2 regions of the Neptunomonas sp. CHC150 genome follow, and region 1 is predicted to be linked to the other one. Evidence: predicted binding sites of a transcription regulator. Region 1 holds the regulator's gene; the other holds the start of a gene.
What was found. The regulator PhoB, encoded in region 1, activates phosphate uptake and scavenging genes when phosphate is short. The targets are predictions, from matches to a motif close to TGTCATANNNNTGTCANA.
Positions count from the first base shown of each region.

Region 2: the regulator PhoB is predicted to act here: its motif matches at 8,359-8,376, upstream of OW491_RS09200 (phosphatase PAP2 family protein).

Region 1 is NZ_JAPNXU010000008.1:278,363-288,016, forward strand. It holds gene OW491_RS10575 (ATP/GTP-binding protein) at 177-1,166, shown strand; gene OW491_RS10580 (hypothetical protein) at 1,175-1,837, shown strand; gene OW491_RS10585 (NADP-dependent oxidoreductase) at 1,903-2,859, opposite strand; gene OW491_RS10590 (hypothetical protein) at 3,034-3,261, shown strand; gene cysZ (sulfate transporter CysZ) at 3,283-4,029, shown strand; gene phoR (phosphate regulon sensor histidine kinase PhoR) at 4,040-5,359, opposite strand; gene phoB (phosphate regulon transcriptional regulator PhoB) at 5,378-6,073, opposite strand; gene ubiA (4-hydroxybenzoate octaprenyltransferase) at 6,149-7,039, opposite strand; gene OW491_RS10615 (chorismate lyase) at 7,055-7,618, opposite strand; gene OW491_RS10620 (DUF1415 domain-containing protein) at 7,729-8,307, shown strand; gene OW491_RS10625 (diguanylate cyclase) at 8,415-9,654, opposite strand, start outside.
Region 2 is NZ_JAPNXU010000007.1:38,371-48,024, forward strand. It holds gene OW491_RS09145 (divergent polysaccharide deacetylase family protein) at 1-138, shown strand, start outside; gene slmA (nucleoid occlusion factor SlmA) at 176-775, opposite strand; gene argB (acetylglutamate kinase) at 790-1,692, opposite strand; gene OW491_RS09160 (phosphomannomutase/phosphoglucomutase) at 1,714-3,114, opposite strand; gene dut (dUTP diphosphatase) at 3,175-3,630, opposite strand; gene coaBC (bifunctional phosphopantothenoylcysteine decarboxylase/phosphopantothenate--cysteine ligase CoaBC) at 3,627-4,832, opposite strand; gene radC (DNA repair protein RadC) at 5,033-5,707, shown strand; gene rpmB (50S ribosomal protein L28) at 5,928-6,164, shown strand; gene rpmG (50S ribosomal protein L33) at 6,176-6,346, shown strand; gene mutM (bifunctional DNA-formamidopyrimidine glycosylase/DNA-(apurinic or apyrimidinic site) lyase) at 6,520-7,332, shown strand; gene OW491_RS09195 (alpha/beta fold hydrolase) at 7,420-8,325, shown strand; gene OW491_RS09200 (phosphatase PAP2 family protein) at 8,426-8,956, shown strand; gene OW491_RS09205 (MJ1255/VC2487 family glycosyltransferase) at 8,970-9,654, shown strand, end outside.

The sequences.
Region 1 (9,654 bases):
TTATTCCGCATAATCGCTCGTCATTTACTTCAAAAATACTGCTTTATAGGCTATTTTCCATACACCTATCGCAAAGCATTTAACTGTCCGCTACTAAAGACAGGCTTTTGTAGGTCATTAATAAGAATAAGAAAAACACATCGCATAAGAGTGTTAGTCAGCATGGACCTAGTTTAATGCAACACCATAAACTGTTATTTATTGGCCCGGTTGGGGCGGGTAAAACATCCGCTATTCGATCGTTAAGTGAGCATGATCAGAATATAGAAACAGAGGCGACGGCAAGTGATTTAACCGGATTACGAAAAGCCACAACAACGGTCGCTATGGACTATGCTTGTATGAACCTTAGTGCAGACGAGTCCATCTTGTTGTACGGAACACCGGGTCAGTCGCGATTTCGCTTCATGTGGGATTTATTAGCGAATAACTTAGCCGCCGATTGTGCGGGTATTATTTTTCTCGTAGATAACACCCGTAACTACCCTATGCAGGACCTAAAATATTACGCGGCAGAGTTTGCTGAACTGATCGCCCGTAAACCTGTAATTGTTGGGGTAACACGTTCCGATTTGCGGGCCGAACCTGGATTAGAAGAGTACCAAGCGACACTTGAAACCTTGGGGATTGATGCCACGGTTGAGTTTATTGACGCGCGTAAAGGTAGTTCTGTATTACCGCTCGTACAGCGCATGCTGGCCGATAAAATGTCGTTTGATGGTTGGTCGCAATTATTGGAAGACGCGACTATTCGAGATGAAAATAGAGTACTGGAAGAGACGGATGTTCAACCGGAAGAGCCGCACTATGAAGTGGACACTTACCAAGGGGCTGAGATCGTCGTGAAAGACTCAATTGTTGATGATGTAATGAATTTCCAAGGGGTACGTGGTGCCGCACTGACGGACAGCATGGGCGAGGTAATTACGTCGTCAATTGAATCGTCTGAAATGAATGATTTTGTAGGCTTCGTTTCCGGAGTGATTACTGTTTTTGAAGAAGCCTCGGATTTAGGGCAGGTAAGAAGTGTATCGCTGAAAAGCAGTACAGAGGATAACGTATCCGTGTTTTTCAAGGGAGATCAAACATTGGGAGTTCAAACCTCAAACCGTGTTTCAATCAGGACGTTGAAACAGCAGGTTGATGATCTGTTGCAGTGGGGTTGAGTATCGCTATGTCTATGATCGAATTATTAAAAGAGTTAGAGCAATTAGGTAGCATTCAACACAGTTGTGTTGCGACACCAGATTCTATACTGGCATCCACCTTCCCCGAAATATTGGATACCAATATGGGAAGCGCCTCGCGTGTAGCGCATCAAATCTTCAATGCGATTCATTCCATTGGATCAGACCACAAAGAGATTATTTTTGAGCTTGATGAATGCTTGTTGATGGGGCATGTAGTTGACGATAAAACGGTCCTTATTATGCTGACAGAAAAAGAAGTCAACATGGCGCTGATTAACACCAGTGTGCGGTCCGTAATGCCGACTATTATTGAAGCAATAGCACCGGTAACAGAACCAGAGCCTAGCGTCGCTCCCGATACATCAACGGCTAGTCGACCTGCTGTGAAAAATAACCCTGCAATTGAGGCGCAACTGAGGGCATTGATGAACCAATTGCGTGATTTGATGGCTGATTATATAGGCCCGGCGGTGAGTATCGTTTTTGACGATGCTTATGACACATGGCGGGCCAAACATGGTGTTAGGTTGGGAACTATAGCTGAGTTGCTTAAGCAACTAGCTCGTGAAATTGATGATAAAGATGACCGTTCTGCGTTTCTGAAAAAATCAGTAACCACAGTTAAAGCGTTCTCTGCAAACCGTTAACCGCTGCCAAATAAACTAGCGGCGCTTACTTTTATAGTGAGTAAGCACCGCTGCGTAACAGCCGGTTAATTGTCTAGTGTTAGTACCACTTTCCCGCGAGTGTGTCCTGTTGCTATTTGCGTAAAAGCACGTGCTACTTCGGCCAACGGATATGTTTCGGCAACCGTGACTGTTAGTTCTTGTTGCTCGATACGCGCCAGTAGTTCTGCCAACTGCTGACCATTGGGTTCAACTCGAATGGGTAGCGCTTTTTTACCTTCTTTTTCCGCAGCGGCTATGACCTGATCTTTTGTCACAGAGGGCAACGTGATTAATGTGCCTGTGGCGGCGAGCAACGCAATGGCGTTAATACCCGTTTCACCTCCAACCCCGTCAATAATGAGATCGAACGGTGCCTGCGCTTCAAGGGCTGATTCGTCACGGTAATCAATGGCCTGATCACACCCTAAAGCCAGTAAATGGTCATGGTTAGCCGGTGACGCAGTACCTACAACATGCGCGCCTTTCCATTTGGCTAATTGAACGGCTAGGTGACCTACACCGCCTGCAGCGGCCATCACCAGTACGCGCTGTTGTGGTTGTAAGTTAGCCTTATCAAAGAGCGCCTGCCACGCTGTTAAGCCTGCTAACGCAGCTCCTGCTGCGGTGATTGGTGCTACGCCTTTGGGTAAACGGGCTATTTGGTCGGCAGGTGCCGCTATGCGCTCGGCATAACACCCTGCGCGTTCAGGAAAGCGAATAAAGCCGACAACAGCATCGCCAGAATCAAACCCGGTTACATCGCTGCCGCATGCGATAACTTCACCGGCAAACTCCCATCCGGGAATGAAGGGCAAGTCACCGATAAAGGCAGAAGCTCCGCCCCCAATGCAGGTTTTGTAGTCGATAGGGTTAACGCCTGCGGCCAGTGTTCGGATCAGCACTTCACCGGCTTCTAGAGCGGGCTCTGGAACCTCTTGTACAGTGAGATGTGTCGCAAATGTGTCGACTTCGCTGAACTGGTCAAGGCGGATAGCTTTCATGAGTAACCTCTTATTATTTAACGTAATGACAGACGATAAAAGGATCGTATGCGGCCAAAGTGGCATGTAAGATGAGCCTAGCTGTGCAGCCTCAACAAATCAATTCTGATAGGCTAGCTGGCGCGCATTACAGTGTTGCCATCTTATTATCTGTGCTTAATGTAAGGAGCCATGATGTATTTCTTAGCTGTTCTTGAACCGATTCTATTCTGGGGTGGTCTGATCGTTTTTCTTATATCGCTTGGTATGTATGCTGGGCGAACCAAAGATGTAAAATCGATTTTGCAATTTTGGCAACCTACAATCGTTTTTAATCCACTTGAAAATAAAGTTAACCGTATTGGGTTAGCCATGATGATAGTGGCGGTTGTGATTCGTGTAACATTGTTTGTGATGCTGTAATGGGTTAACTAAGGAGAGTAAATGAAGGGTAATCCAGTTAAAGGGGTTGGGTACTTATTTAGAGGCTTTAGCATGCTGCCTGAGCCCGGTATCCGGCAATACGTATTAATACCACTGATTATTAACATATTGTTGTTTACAGGCGCTATTTGGCTGCTGATGGATCAGTTTGATGTATGGGTCGACTACTGGCTTTCGTATCTGCCTGAGTGGCTTTCATTTTTGGATTGGTTGCTTTGGCCGCTCTTCGCATTGCTGGTGCTTGTCGTGGTGTATTATGGCTTTTCGATAGTCGCCAATCTTATTGCTGCGCCATTTAACGGTTTTCTATCCGAAAAGATTGAGCAACTGCGTCGAGGGCGCGAAGTCACGGATGAGGGCTGGGGCGAGTTTGTAAAAATGATCCCACGTGCATTAGGGCGTGAGTTAGCCAAGATGATGTACTATTTGCCGCGCTTGTTCTTGCTCATCGTGTTTAGTTTCATCCCTGTTTTAAACATTATTGCTCCATTTTTATGGTTTTTGTTTGGGGCATGGATGATGTCGATCCAGTATTGCGATTACCCGATGGATAATAATAAGGTGACTTTTAAAAAAATGACTCAGCTCTTAGCCGAGCGGCGTCTCACCTCTATCAGTTTTGGTGCCGTCGTGCAGTTTGGCACTATGATTCCTATTTTAAACCTGATTGTTATGCCTGCCGCTGTGATAGGGGCGACTTTATATTGGGTTGAGGAACACGTCGAACGAGCGGTGGCTGGTGTGTGAATAGACCCGCTCAGGTCGCACTTTTTTGCTGGGCTATACGAGATTGAGTTGAATACAGCATGTCAGGGGGGAAGTGGCAGATAAAAGTACTGCCTTTCCCTAGCTGACTCTCAATAGTTAATTGAGCTCCGTGACGGTATAACGCATGCTTCACGATAGCTAATCCTAGCCCCGTGCCGCCGGTGGCGGTAGAACGGCCTTCATCGACGCGATAAAACCGTTCCGTTAAACGTGGTAGGTGGATGGAGTCGATACCAATACCATTATCTGTAACCGAAAAATGCCCGCCTTGCTCATCGACAAACCATTTAATACTAATCAAGCCTTTTTCCGGTGTGTACCGCACTGCGTTGAAGACGAGGTTCGAGAATACACTATGGAGTTCTTGGGGCTGACCCAACAGGTCAAACTCAGAGTCGACATCTAACGTTATCTGATGTTGCTTATCGAGTGAAATCACTTCTGCATCATGATGGATAGTGATAAGCATCTGATGAATGTTGATAGGGACTTCATCGTTAATATGCTGGCTAGACTCAAGACGAGAAAGTAATAATAAATCAGAGACTAAGCCTTCCATGCGGCTTGATTGGGCCTGCATTTGTGTCAGAGCTCGCTGCATAGGTTTGGGGAGGTCCTGGTCTAAAAAAGTCTCCAGATAACCTCGAATGACTGTTAATGGCGTGCGTAGCTCGTGAGAAGCGTTGGCCACAAAGTCTTGTCGGGTATGTTCCAAACGCACCAAGCGAGTGATATCACGGGCTACTAACAGTCGATCGCTAGCACCAAACTCTTTTATTTGGAACTGTAAGGTGGTGTCGTTGAGGACAGGGCTAGGTAGCTGCAGAGGGTCGTCATATTTACGTTTGTGGTAATAACGTATAAAGCGAGGATCACGCAACAAGTTCATAACCGGCATTCCACGGTCAGACACATGTTTAAAGCCTAACAAGCGTTCTGCTGCGCGGTTCCACCACTCTAAATTATTATGCTTATCAATAATAACAACGGCATCGGGTAGTGCTGCCGAAGAGCGTTGAAAGCGTTTGATGATCTCTTTTAGATCACTACGTTGCTTATGGTGACGCTTTTTAATTCGTGCTAAGTCATCAAAGATGTCGCCCCATATGCCCTCGGCTTCGGGAACCTCAGAATCATATTTATGCAACCAGGTTTGCAGCCTTCCTATTTGACGTAGTTGTAGAAAAATCCAAAGTCCTAACCCAGCAACCATTCCCCAGCTAACAGAGCCTATGAATAAGCCTACCGTTGCAGATACAGCGACAAATAAAAATAAACTGCCTACGGCGGCTTGGGGGACTCTCTGCATAGGGGATACAACTCGTGTTTAGGCTACTTGTGTTGAAAAACGATACCCAGTTCCTCGCACCGTTTGTACTAGGTGGTCATGTTCATTGCCTAATGCTTTGCGTAAGCGACGAATGTGGACATCTACTGTCCGTTCCTCAACATACACATTGCCGCCCCAAACCATATCCAATAATTGGCCGCGGGAGTAGGCCCGATCTTGATGGGTCATAAAGAATTGCAATAATCGGAATTCAGTCGGCCCTAAATCGATGGCTTTGCCTTCGGCGGTTACACGGTGCGAGATAGGGTCAAGCGTTAAGCCTTCAACCGTCACTGGCTCTTCAATGCCTTTAGGCGTAGCACGGCGTAAAACAGCTTTTAATCGAGCTACCAGTTCGCGAGGAGAAAAAGGCTTGGTGATATAGTCATCTACACCCGCTTCTAAGCCCTGTACTTTGTTTTCTTCTTCGCCTTTGGCCGTCAGCATGATAATGGGGATATCGGCAGTTGTTTCATCTTTGCGTAAGCGGCGGGCTAATTCAATGCCGCTGATGTTGGGCATCATCCAATCCAACAAAATCATATCAGGTTGTCGATCAATCACGATCGCGTGAGCATCGTTAGCATTTTCTGCTTCAATACACTCATAACCTGCCATTTCGAGTGCAACCGCGATCATTTCGCGGATGGGCGCCTCATCATCGACGATTAGCACTTGTTTGCTTGTAGACATGTCTAAGCCTCTACGCTTGTAATAAGTCGCGAGTATTACAGTATTTTATTATGACAAAAATGTTACAGCCAGCCACTAATTTGTCATAAAGTGTACGACAATCCCAACAAAGACCGCTAACTCGGCGTAATGGTTGTTCAGAAAGGCGTTAAAGCACCGAGTGCGATCCCTATCCTTAATAAGATTTTGCTGATAAACAAAAAACACGCCGGCTATAACGATCCCTACATAGTAAGGCCACGTCATGCTTTCTAATGTGCCTACTAATAGTAAAACTAACAATGTGGTTATCTGTAATAGCCCAATGATCCGCTTGTCCTGTTTGCCGAATAGGATAGCGGTCGATTTTACGCCGATTTTTATATCATCATCCCGATCTACCATGGCGTACATGGTGTCGTAAGCAACGGTCCAGAGCAGCTTAGCTAAGAAAATCAGCCAAGCAACCAATGGTAAAGTCTCGTCAACGGCAGTAAAGGCCATAGGGATAGCCCACCCAAAAGCCGCGCCAAGTACCACTTGGGGCAGGTGGGTATGGCGCTTCATAAAGGGATAAAGCGATGCTAACGCTAATGCGCCAAAAGACATCCAAATCGTCATGCGGTTAGTGAATAAAACTAGTACAAAAGCGAGCAGCATCAGCCCAGCAAACAGCATGAGCGCTTCTTTACTGCTAATTAGCCCGAGAGCTAAGGGGCGTTCAGCTGTTCTCTTTACATGTCCGTCGATATGCCGGTCGGCATAATCATTAATCACGCAGCCAGCTGAGCGCGTTATAAAGACCCCCGCAATAAAAATAATGAGCAAGCTAAGCGGAGGAACTCCGTCGGCCGCAATCCATAACGCCCAAAGCGTTGGCCAGAGTAGTAAGTAGCTCCCAATAGGCTTATTGAAGCGCGTAAGCTGGGTATAGATGGCTAAACGCTCACGTAAGGTTAGTGCAGGGCGAGGTGCGACATGAGACATGACAAAGGCCTTAAACTAATAACGAGAAGGACTGTAGTGTACTTGCTCAAGCGCCGGAAGAAAAACCTCAGCTACAAGCAAAGGCTTGTTCGATAAACGAAAGACAGAGCGTCTAGCCCACAATGTATGAGAATCTACCTGGATCGAAGTCGTTTGTAAGGGGCCACGCCGCATAGTTGGATCACTGAATAGCACAGATCCTAGTGAGCGTTGGCCAATTAAGTGTAGTTGTCGCTCTCTGCCTGTCAGGGTACTGGCAGGGATCACCGAGCGAGCAAAAACCCAGGCCTCATTCCGACCTTTAAGTATCACCTCGCGTACTAATGCTTTGTGGCGCAGGGGGATTCCCAAAGCTTGCGCTTCGCTAATGCTCGGATACTGCCAGGCAAGGCTCAGTAATTGTACCGAAAACTGCTGATGGCTGGCTTTCACCAAATGTTGTGTCAGAGACCCTCTGTCCATTAGCCACGGCTTCCATACGGCGGGGGCATCGATGGTTGATAATCGAATACGTTCCTTCCATACGGGTGCCGGGAAGGCGGTATAGGGCGTTTGAAGTAATTTGGCGCGGATATCCACAAATCAGGTCCTTTATCTGAGGACGGTATTCTACGCTTAAGCGTCGGCTATCCCAAGCCTTGAGCGTTTGTTGCTGGAGGCGCGTCACATAATCGATTAGCATGCGCGGTATGAGTACAGACAAAGCACACAAAAATACAGCTGCCAGCGTTGAAGCGTTAACCCGTCGTTGGGTAAATACTATGGTCGTTGGACTTAACTTATGCCCTTTTGCAGCGCCGGTTGTGAGACAAGAGACCTTGCGTTATGCCGTAGTTGAAAGCGAAGACACCCGTTTAGCGTGTGAAGCGTTTGTTGACGAGTTGTTAGTTATTAATCAAGCCAATGAACGTGATATCGCTACTACGTTAGTCATCTTTCCCAATGCAGTAGCCGACTTTTATGAATACCTAGGGTTGCTTGATGAATGCCAACGTCTATTGACCCAAGCAAACCTTGAAGGCGTTTTTCAGCTGGCTAGTTTTCATCCTGGTTATTTATTTGCAGGGCCGCCAGAGGATGATCTCAGCCATTGGACCAACCGTTCTCCATATCCCATGATTCATATTATTCGTGAGGGTCAGATGGAGCAGGTGCTCAAACACATAGAGGATCCCGAAGCTATACCAGAACGCAATATTGCACATTTGGAAGCGTTAGGACGGGATAAGCTGATTGAGCTATTCCCGCCGTTTAAGGACTACTGTTGATTGATAAGACGCGATTGTAGCGTGAAGCTAGCCCTAAGTTTTAGTCGCTTCCAATGGTCAATCGTTTTCTGAAATAGAAAGCTAATGCATTGATGCTATTTGCGGGCTTACGCGGCTACTACAATGCAGTTGCGTGCCGTGTCCTTTGCGTTATAAAGCGCGCTATCGGCGCGTTCGACAAGCTCATGTGGGCTGTACGTTGTTGAGGGTGTTAAGGTACAAATACCTTGGCTAACGGTAACAACCAGCCCGGTACTTGAGCGCTCGTGTTTAATGCTCAATGCCTGTACTTGTTTACGAATGCGTTGCGCTACGAGCTCTGCTCCGGCTTTGTCTGTTTCGGGTAATAAAACAGCAAATTCTTCCCCACCGTAACGGCAGACAGAGTCATGTGAGCGGTTGACCGCATTTTCCATAGCACCGGCAATACGTCGTAAGCCACTATCGCCCGCTAAATGGCCATAGAGGTCATTAAACGCTTTAAAATGATCCACGTCGACCATAATGAGTGACAAAGGCAGATTGCTGCGACTAGCACGTCGCCATTCCATTTCTAATAGTTTTTCAAACTCACGTCGGTTATTTACTCCCGTTAGCCCGTCGATACGAGCCGAACGTTCTAAGAAATCACGAGAGCGCTTTAATTCGAGCATCATGCCTACGCGTGCGCGGATAATACCTTCTGCTCGGCCTCTAACAATAAAGTCAGATGCGCCATGCGTGTATGCCTGCAACTCTTGCTGATCATCATTATCGGCATTGATGAGGGCGGTTGGTATAAAGCCGTGGTGGATCTTCTGAACGAGGTTTTGGCAGTTTAATAAAGTAGGGAGCCACTCGTCAGAGCCATCAATTAACAATAAATCGGGCGTTTGTTCTTGGCTTAGAAGCTGCTTTCTTAAATCGCTTAAGGTTGCGGGTAATAAAATATTGTAGCGTGCTCTTAACGCGTCGATAGTTTTCCAGACCGTTTCGATACCATTTGGGGCAAATACAGCGATGGTATGATGGTCGGTATATTTACAGAACTCGCGAGAGTCATACTCAATTTCGGTCGCCGCGCCCTCAAAAAACGCTTGTAGATCTTCGGGGGCAGCTAAGCCTATTAACGTGCGCTTATCTTCTGCCACGATTGATGGAACGCGAGAGCTTACCCCACTGGCGGCCCACTGATCTTGCCAGGTATCGAGTTGTTCTTCACAGTCGATATCAATAGATAACTCGGTGGGTAACCCCGCTTTTTGTAAGGCGTCAAAAATAATAGTGGGGCTAGCAATATCTTGTCCGTCAACCCAAAGGGCTTTATAAAAAAGATCTATAAAATTAAGCGCTTTTTCACGATCGATT
Region 2 (9,654 bases), on a different contig from region 1:
GTTTTGGATGAAGCAGGGGTGCAGCTGGTTTCTGTGTCGGCCTTATTGATGATGCAGCATGAGCAACGTCGTTTTGCTCAAACACAACATAGTGAGTGTGATAGTACAGAAGGCTATCATTGCCAAGGGAATGAATAAAACAAGCAAGCCGTGTGAGAGCTTGCTTGTTTTGGTGTTATTCTGCGTTGCGGAATAAGCCTACAGAAAGCCTTGGCCATTGGTCTTGCCAGTTTTCGGTAGGGCGGCGCTGAAACTCGCTGCGTACAAATTGTCGAATACGGCCTTCTACAACTGCAATCATTAAGTTCGCGGTGATACCCACCGTGGTTTCTGTTCGCAAACCTTCTTTAGGTTCGGCTTCGCGAAGCACCTGTTTTATTTGCGTTTCTAAACGCTCAAAAAACTGATTAACACGCCCACGCAGCCTGTCCGTTTCGCCGGCTAGGGCGTCGGCCGTTAAAATACGAGCCATCCCCGGGTTGCGCTCAACAAAGGCAAGCACTAGGGTCAGTATTTGCTCGCATTGGCGTATTGCTGGACTGTCTGAGCTTGTAATCATATTAACGCGTGTGAATACGGTCTCTTCTATAAAACCGATGAGCCCCTCAAACATGCGTGCTTTACTTGGAAAATGTCGATACAACGCGGCTTCAGACACGCCAACTTCTTTAGCCAAGGCCGCGGTTGTAATGCGTTGTCCCGGGTTAACTTCTAGCATTTGGGCTAGTGCTTGAAGAATTTGCTCACGTCGTGACAGTTTGGTCGTTTCGTTCATGCTCACTCAATATCTTATAGAGAATGGTTGGTGATCAGCGTGCCAACGCCTTCATCAGTGAAGATCTCTAGCATGCACGAGTGCTCTACGCGGCCATCAATGATGTGTGCGCTGTTTACGCCTGATTTAACAGCATCCAGAGCGCAGCCAATTTTAGGGAGCATGCCGCCATAAATAGTTCCGTCTTCAATTAGCGAGTCGACTTGTTCCGTAGACAGCCCTGTTAAAATTTTACCCTCTTTGTCCATTAGGCCTGCGATGTTGGTGAGTAAAATTAGTTTTTCAGCCTTGAGTACTTCGGCCACTTTACCGGCGACTAAGTCCGCATTGATGTTGTATGAGGCGCCGTCAGGCCCGACACCGATAGGTGCAATCACGGGGATGAAATCAGAGTCAGCTAACATGTCCAGCACGTCAGTATTAACCGAGTCCACTTCACCTACATGGCCAATATCAATAATCTCTGGGGCGGACATTTCAGGGGTCTTGTGTTTAACTCGTAATTTGCGCGCCATTAATAATTGGCCATCTTTACCGGTAAGGCCAATCGCTTTGCCGCCGTTCGTGTTGATGAGCCCAACAATTTCTTTATTGACCATGCCGCCCAATACCATTTCGACTACATCCATGGTTTTAGAGTCGGTTACACGCATACCGTTAATAAAGTGTGATTCGATCTTGAGCTTGTCGAGTAAATCGCCAATTTGTGGGCCGCCACCGTGAACCACTACTGGGTTCAAGCCAATGAGCTTCATCATGACAATGTCACGTGCAAAGCTATTTTTAAGTTTGTCATCGGTCATGGCGTTACCGCCGTATTTAATGACGATAGTTTTGCCCACGAAGCGTTGGATGTACGGAACGGCTACGCTGAGTACTTCAGCGGTTGCCATGGCTTGAGCTCTGTTAAGTGGCATAGTGATTCTCTCTTTTGGCATTCACGCACAAGGAATGTTTATTGTTGAGTCTATGGCGTGTAATTGTATCTGAAATTGGTTTTTTATACGGGTTAACGCTGTTTCGTTATCGGCTTCAAATCTAAGTACGAGCGTCGGTGTGGTATTTGAGGCTCGACATAAGCCCCATCCATCAGCATAGTCTACTCGTAAACCATCGATCAGTGTTTTGCTACCCTCAGGAAAGGCGTGCTGTTGAAGCTCTTTGATAATAGCGAATTTTGAGGCTTCGGAAACCTCGACGGACAACTCTGGTGTGCTGATGTCTTGTGGATAACGCGCAAACAGAGATGCTAAAGGTTCTGGTTGGGAGGCTAAAATTTCTAGTAAACGGGCGGCAGCATAGAGCCCATCATCAAAACCGAACCAGCGCTCTTTGAAAAAAATGTGCCCTGACATCTCACCAGCAAGCAATGCCCCAGTAGCCTTCATTTTTCGTTTGAGCATTGAATGACCTGTTTTCCACATTGTGGGAACGCCGCCTGCTTGGGTGATGACGTGGGCTAACTGACGAGAGCATTTCACATCAAAGAGGATTTTTGCACCAGGGTTTCGAGTGAGGACATCCTCGGCAAACAGCATGGTGAGCCTGTCAGCGTCAATAATGTTGCCATCTGCAGTAATCACTCCAACACGATCACCATCGCCATCGAAGGCGAGCCCTACATCGGCTTGTTGGGTTTTAACGGCAGTGATGCACTTAGCTAAATTGTCGGCTTTACTAGGGTCGGGGTGATGATTTGGAAAGTTACCGTCTACGTCGCAATACAGTGGGATAACTTCGCAACCAAGCTGTTCAAGCAGGTATGGGGCTGTTTCTCCAAGGATCCCGTTGCCGCAATCTATGACTACTTTGAGTGGCCGAGGCAAGCTGATATCGTCCAAGATTCGTTTGCGGTATTGAGCGCGAAAATCGTGAGAATGTAGGGAGCCTAGCCGTTTGCTGGTGTCGCTATCGTAGTTTTTATCCAGCATGCGGTACTTAAGTGCTTGTATGTCTTGTTCAGCCAGCGTGTTGCCCGCCATCATCATTTTAAACCCGTTATACGCTTTGGGGTTATGGCTGCCGGTAATCATGATGCCGGTTTTTGTGTCGGTGTGATGGGCCGCAAAGTAAAGCACCGGTGTTGCAATATAGCCTATGTCGGTAACATCAAGGCCACCCTCGAGTAGGCCTTGAATGAGTTGTTTTTTTAAGGCGGGGCTAGATAGGCGGCCATCAGCTCCTACAACGGTATTGCGAATAGCTTGAGCTCTCGCTTGGGCAGCAAAGGCGCGTCCTAAGTGATACGCAACGGCTTCAGTTAAACTTTCTCCTACAATGCCGCGAATATCATAAGCACGAAATAGAGTGTCATCTATATTGTCTAAATTGCAGCTCACTTTGCCATCCTTTTGCTCGGGCTTTCGTTAAATGTGACTATTTGCGGTTAATAGGAGCTGTTAATAGCGGCCAGAAGAGCCAAATCCACCGTCGCCTCGCTCTGAGTCGCTGAATTCGTTGACCACTTCAAATTCAGCTTGCACGACCGGCACTAAAACGAGCTGCGCTATCCGTTCTCCAGGCGCCATCGAAAAGGTCGTTTGACCGCGGTTCCAGCAAGAAACAAAAAGTTGGCCTTGGTAGTCGGAATCGATAAGGCCAACAAGATTTCCTAATACGATGCCATGTTTGTGGCCTAGCCCAGAGCGGGGCAAAATCATGGCGCACAGTGAGGGGTCGGCAATGTGAATAGATAAGCCTGTTGGAATAAGCTCCGTTTGTCCGGGTGCTAATGTTAATGTTTCGTCTAAGCAGGCTCGTAAATCCATGCCAGCAGAGCCCGGGGTCGTATAAGTGGGTAACGGAAACGTATCGCCTATGCGAGGATCTAAAATTTTAACTTGAAGAGTGTTCATCGGTTGGCCTTATAAAGTTGGGCAATATGGTCAATTAATGAGGTTGCAAGCTGGCGCTTACGCATCATTGGGAGTTCTGTAACCTGATCGGCAGTGACTAGAGTGACGGCATTGTCATCACTGTTAAAGCCGATGTCTGTTCGGGAAACATCATTCGCAATAATTAAATCTAGCTTCTTTCTAACCAATTTGTCTTGAGCATAACTGACTATGTCTCGCGTTTCGGCAGCAAAGCCAACGGTGAATGGAGCGTTAACTTTGGAAGCGATGGTCGCTACGATGTCGGGGTTCTTGATCAGATGAAGCTCCATGATCTCTTCTTTCCCTTTTTTGATCTTGTGCTCTGCAACAGCGGATGGTCGATAATCAGCGACAGCCGCGCAAGCGATAAAAATATCACATTGGGCGGCGTCGGATTTGGCGGCTTGAAGCATATCCTGAGCGCTGTTGATATCTATGCGTGTTACATGATCGGGAGTCGCTAAGTTGACGGGCCCGCTGATTAACGTAACGTGAGCACCGGCACTAACGGCGGCTTGCGCAAGCGAAAAGCCCATTTTTCCTGAGCTATGATTCGATATATATCGTACAGGGTCCAACGGTTCTCGGGTTGGCCCTGCCGTTATTGTTAGCCGCAGGCCGGCTAGTGATCCTGTTTCAAAACTAGCGGCTGTTCGCGCGGCAATATCGAGAGGTTCCAGCATGCGCCCTGGCCCTGTATCACCGCACGCTTGATCGCCAATGCCTGGCCCCCATAGTTTAATGCCTTGTGTGGATAGTGTCTTGGCGTTGCGTTGTGTTTGTGCTGATCGCCACATGGCTTGATTCATAGCAGGGGCAAGGCAAATAGGGGCGTCGGTTGCTAAGCACAGCGTAGTTAACAGGTCGTTTCCCATGCCAGAAGCTAAGCGAGCCATAAAGTCTGCACTGGCGGGAGCTATAACCATAATATCAGCCCAACGTGCTAACTCTATATGCCCCATGCCGGCTTCCGCTTCTGGGTCGAGTAGTTGTGTGTGAACCGGATTTCCAGACAGGGCCTGTAATGTTAGGGGGGTAATAAATTCGGTAGCCGCGGGAGTCATTACAACGCGTACATCCGCGCCAGCAGCTCTTAAGTGGCGTGTTAGTTCGGCGCTTTTGTAAGCGGCAATCCCACCTGTAATACCTAGAATGACCTGTTTGTTAGTAAGTCTATGCATACCTTGAACCACTCGAATCTGCTGCAATGCTAAAGGCGTGTACGATACCATCTCACGATTTTGTTGCGTAGGTGTTAAGGCGATAAAGTCGTACTTTATATGAGTAGTCGTTCTGATCAGCTAATAGTCAGCTTGTGCTCGTAGAATAAGTTTTGTGTTGCTTAGCATGAAGCTAAAGAGCGAAATAAAGGGATGTTGATATGGCAATTACAGATTGGCCGGAGCTAGAAAGGCCGAGAGAAAAGCTCTTGCATCATGGCGCGGCGGTTTTGTCCGATGCAGAGTTGTTGGCCATTTTTTTGCGAACAGGCATTAAGGGCACTAGTGCTGTTGATTTATCGAGAGATTTACTCCAGCGCTTTGGCGGGCTTAGAGAGTTGCTTGAGAGCAGCCAAGAGGCTTTTTGTCAGGGGCCTGGTTTAGGAAATGCGAAGTATGCTCAATTACAAGCTGTCTTAGAAATGAGCCGCCGTCACCTGTTGGCATCGCTAGAGCGTGGAGATGTGATGGAGAGCCCCTCTGAGGTTCGGATGTTTCTGTCGGCGAAGATGCGCCATTATCGTCAAGAGGTTTTTGCGTGCCTTTTTATGGATAATAAGCATCGAATCATTCGGTTTGAGCCTATGTTCTTTGGCACCATAGATGCGGCTTCGGTGTATCCCCGAGAGGTCGTGCGTAAAGCCTTGGAAGTGAATGCAGCGGCCGTTATTTTGACGCATAACCATCCATCGGGCATTGCCGAGCCTTCGGCGGCTGATCGACATATAACAGAGCGTTTGGTCAATGCGCTGCAGTTGGTGGATGTGCGCGTGTTGGATCACATGGTGATTGGTGATCCTGAGGTTGTTTCATTTGCTGAACGGGGGTTGATATAGTGATTGTGGGCGCTGTTTAGCAATGTTTTGATTTATTCGTAAAAAGCGGTAGCTTGGGTTGTTGATTTTCTGTACAATGCGCGCCTTCTATTCACTTCCGGTATGGGATTCTTGTCCGGTTTTTGGACGCTCCGCCTGAGGCTATTGCGTAAGTGGCATATTAGCTACTCGTAGCCAATAGACATCTGAATAGAGTTAATCGACTAATAAGGTATTAATTATGTCTAAAGTTTGCATGGTTACTGGTAAGCGTCCAGTAACAGGGAACAATGTTTCCCACTCACAACGTAAAACACGTCGTCGTTTTCTACCAAACCTGCATTGGCACCGTTTTTGGGTAGAATCTGAAAACAAATTTGTTCGTCTACGCGTTTCTTCTAAAGGTATGCGTATCATCGATAAAAAGGGTATTGACTCAGTTTTGACTGAAGTTCGTGCTCGTGGCGAAAAAGTATAAGGAGCTAGACCATGGCTGCAAAAGGTAACCGTGAAAAGATCCGTCTGGTTTCATCCGCCGGTACAGGTCACTTCTACACGACTGATAAAAACAAACGTAACATGCCAGAAAAATTTGAGATCAAAAAGTTTGATCCAGTTGTTCGTAAGCACGTTATGTATAAAGAAGCTAAGATCAAATAAGATTTAGTGCTTCCAGAAAACCCGGCTTTGGCCGGGTTTTTTTATGTCTAAAAGAAACAAGTGGAGCTTGTTCTGCGTACATAAGAGAGATGTGATTGGTTAAAGCGCTTGTTAACTGCGTGTGTACATTGTTATTAATAGCGCATGATTCAAAATGAATTGGGATTTACGTTTTGCCAGAACTACCAGAAGTAGAAACAACGCGGCGCGGTGTTGCTCCGCATGTGATTAATCAGACGCTCACCTCTATTGTTGTGCGTCAGCCTAAGATGCGTTGGCCGGTTCCTGTCGATGTTTTGCAGTCGCTTATAGGTCTTGCGGTTAATAACGTGAGCCGGCGAGGCAAGTATCTTTTTTTAGAGACAGAGCGCGGAGCTATTGTTATTCATTTGGGAATGTCTGGTAGTTTGCGAGTACTCACTCATTATGTAGAGCCTGGTAAGCATGATCACATCGATATTGGTTTGGCTTCGGGGGCGTGCTTGCGCTTAACGGATCCTCGCCGATTTGGTTCAGTTTTGTGGCAGCCAGTGGGAGAGGAACTATCGTTGATCTCTTCGCTGGGTCCAGAGCCGCTGACAGACGCGTTTAATGCTGATTATCTGATCAATCATAGCCAAGGGCGCAGTGTGGCGATTAAGCAGTTGGTGATGAACAGTCATGTGGTTGTCGGTGTCGGTAATATTTACGCAAATGAGGCGTTGTTTATGGCGGGTATTGATCCAAGGAAGCCGGCCGGTAAAGTATCTAAGCTTAAGCTGACTCGTTTGGTTGCGGCAATCAAGAAAATATTGTCCGCCGCAATTGAGCAAGGAGGGACGACTCTGAGGGATTTTGTTGATAGCGACGGTAAGCCTGGATACTTTGCTCAATCGTTATCAGTGTATGGTAGAGCCGGTGAGCCTTGCTTAGTTTGTAATAAAGAACTGACGGAAGTTCGCATGGGGCAGCGCAGTACGGTGTTTTGCTCCCGTTGCCAGCGTTGATGTATCCAAAAAATGCATCTTTGCTGCTTGGGTTGATACTAGGTAGATATCTTGATTATGGCGTAAAAGTAAAAGGAGACTGTTAGAGTGTTTGTAGACTACTTTTCATTATTCACGCCAACAGTTGAAGCGGATATAGGGTTGCGTGATCGTTTGCGAGCAAAGATGGGGCTTGAGCCTTCTTTGGAGCGCCGAGAAACTTTTAAGTTAGGTGAAATTCACTACGAGCATTATCCTTCTTTTGCTGAGTCTAAATCACCGCTGGTGGTTTTTTTGCCTGGCATAGGGACATATTCTGAATACTACGCGCCGCTGCTGGATAAGCTGAGTAGGCGAGGATTTGACGTTGTTAGTATGGATTATCCCGGTCACGGGTATTCAGGCGGTGTTAGGGGGTTGTACACCCTTGACGATATTGCTGACGGCGTTAGTGAAGTTATCGAGTATCTAGCGGATTCAAAGACTTGCCCTGTTTATCTATTTGGGTATTCTATCGGCTCGTTATTAGCAATGGCCGCTGCCGAGAAGGATGCGCGAATATCTGGCGTTATTTGCCAAACGTTATTGATGCCGGAAGTAGCTCCCGACCTCATGCATAGTCTGGGTTGGCAATGGATTGGTATGAGTAGCCCGTTTTTCCCACTGGCTCGAGTGCCGTTAAAGTCGATCTTGGATTATGATGCCCTTATTGCTTCTCATCCTGCCGCCGATGAAATGGGGGCTGATCCGCTTGCTGTTTTCGATTACCCGCTTAAAACTTTGAACTCGATATTTAGTTGGCGCTCCGCTAGATCAGATAGTAAGCGGCAGCTTGCAGGATTGCTAATACAGGGCGAAAAGGATGAGGTGTTGTCACTTGAATATGCACACAGGGTGATCGAGCAACAATCTCATGCTTTAACATTAGCGGTTGTGTCAGGTGGGCATATGCAACCATGGGAAAATCCCGATGGGCTAGTCAATCTTGTCTCTGAGTGGATCGCTCAACAATAAGTCTCAATGGTTGTCACATAAAAGTCAGTATTTTGTCATCGGTCTGTCATCTAGTTGACCCACCATACCTAAAATTGCATGGGCTAACTGGGGGTTAAAGATGCTTACCATCCAGAAAATAACAGACTTTGACACACTGACATTTAACTGGCTTCAGACGCGCCGTTTAACGTATTCACATGTGGCGCTGATTAGTCGGGCTATTTCCCGGCTAGGTGATGGCCTCTTATATGCCGTTATTGGGGTAGCTTTTGCTGTGTTCGATGCCGAGCATGGTCAGGCATTTTTGGTGGCGGGGCTGTTGGCTTTTTTAGTGGAGCTCCCGGTTTACTGGTTGCTAAAAAACACCATCAAACGTCCAAGGCCCAGCTCACTTAAGGGGTTTGAGGCGGTTATTGTTCCGTCGGATACGTTTAGCTTCCCCTCCGGGCATTCAGCCGCCGCCTTTTTGTTTGCTACGCTTTTAGCCGTTTTTTATCCAGCCCTTGCAGGCGTTGGTTATGTGTTGGCTGGGATGATAGGTTTTTCTCGTGTAATGCTGGGTGTCCACTATCCAACGGATATCGCCGCTGGCGCTGCGTTAGGTATCTGTTGCGCTGAGTTGGCTGTGCTTATTGGGTTTGCTTTATGAGGCGAGTGTAGTCATGAAGGTGCTATATGGTGTGCAAGCGACAGGTAATGGTCATATAACACGCGCACGGGTCATGGCACCCGCGCTCAAGCAGGCCGGCGTTGATGTTGATTACTTATTCAGTGGTCGCCCTGCTGACGAACTGTTTGATATGGAGTTGTTCGGCGACTACCAAACGCGTCGCGGTTTAACCTTTTACATGGGAGAGGGCGCAAAAGTTAAGTCGTGGGATACCCTCACAAGGAATAGTTTAAGCACGCTGATCCGTGATATTAAGTCGCTGGATGTCCAGAGTTATGATCTTATTCTCTCTGACTTTGAGCCGGTGACCGCTTGGGCGGCGAAACTGCGCGGTAAAAAGTCTATTGGTATCGCACATCAGTATGCTTTTATGCACAAGTTGCCCGATGGCTGGCGCTCGTTGATGTTGCGTTTAGGCGTTCAGATATTTGCTCCTGTTACGATACCCGTAGGGGTGCATTGGGATCACTTTAACCGAACAATTGTTCCGCCTCTAATTAGCCCGCCCCAATATTCAAGGACAGTTGATGAAGGGCTGGTTCTGGTTTATCTCCCATTTGAAACAGATGAAACATTGATTGATTGGTTTGCTTCGTTTACTGATTATCGCTTTCACGTATATAGTAAGCGTTCTTTTGCGCATTCAATCAATAATGTTCACTTTAAACCTCTTAGTC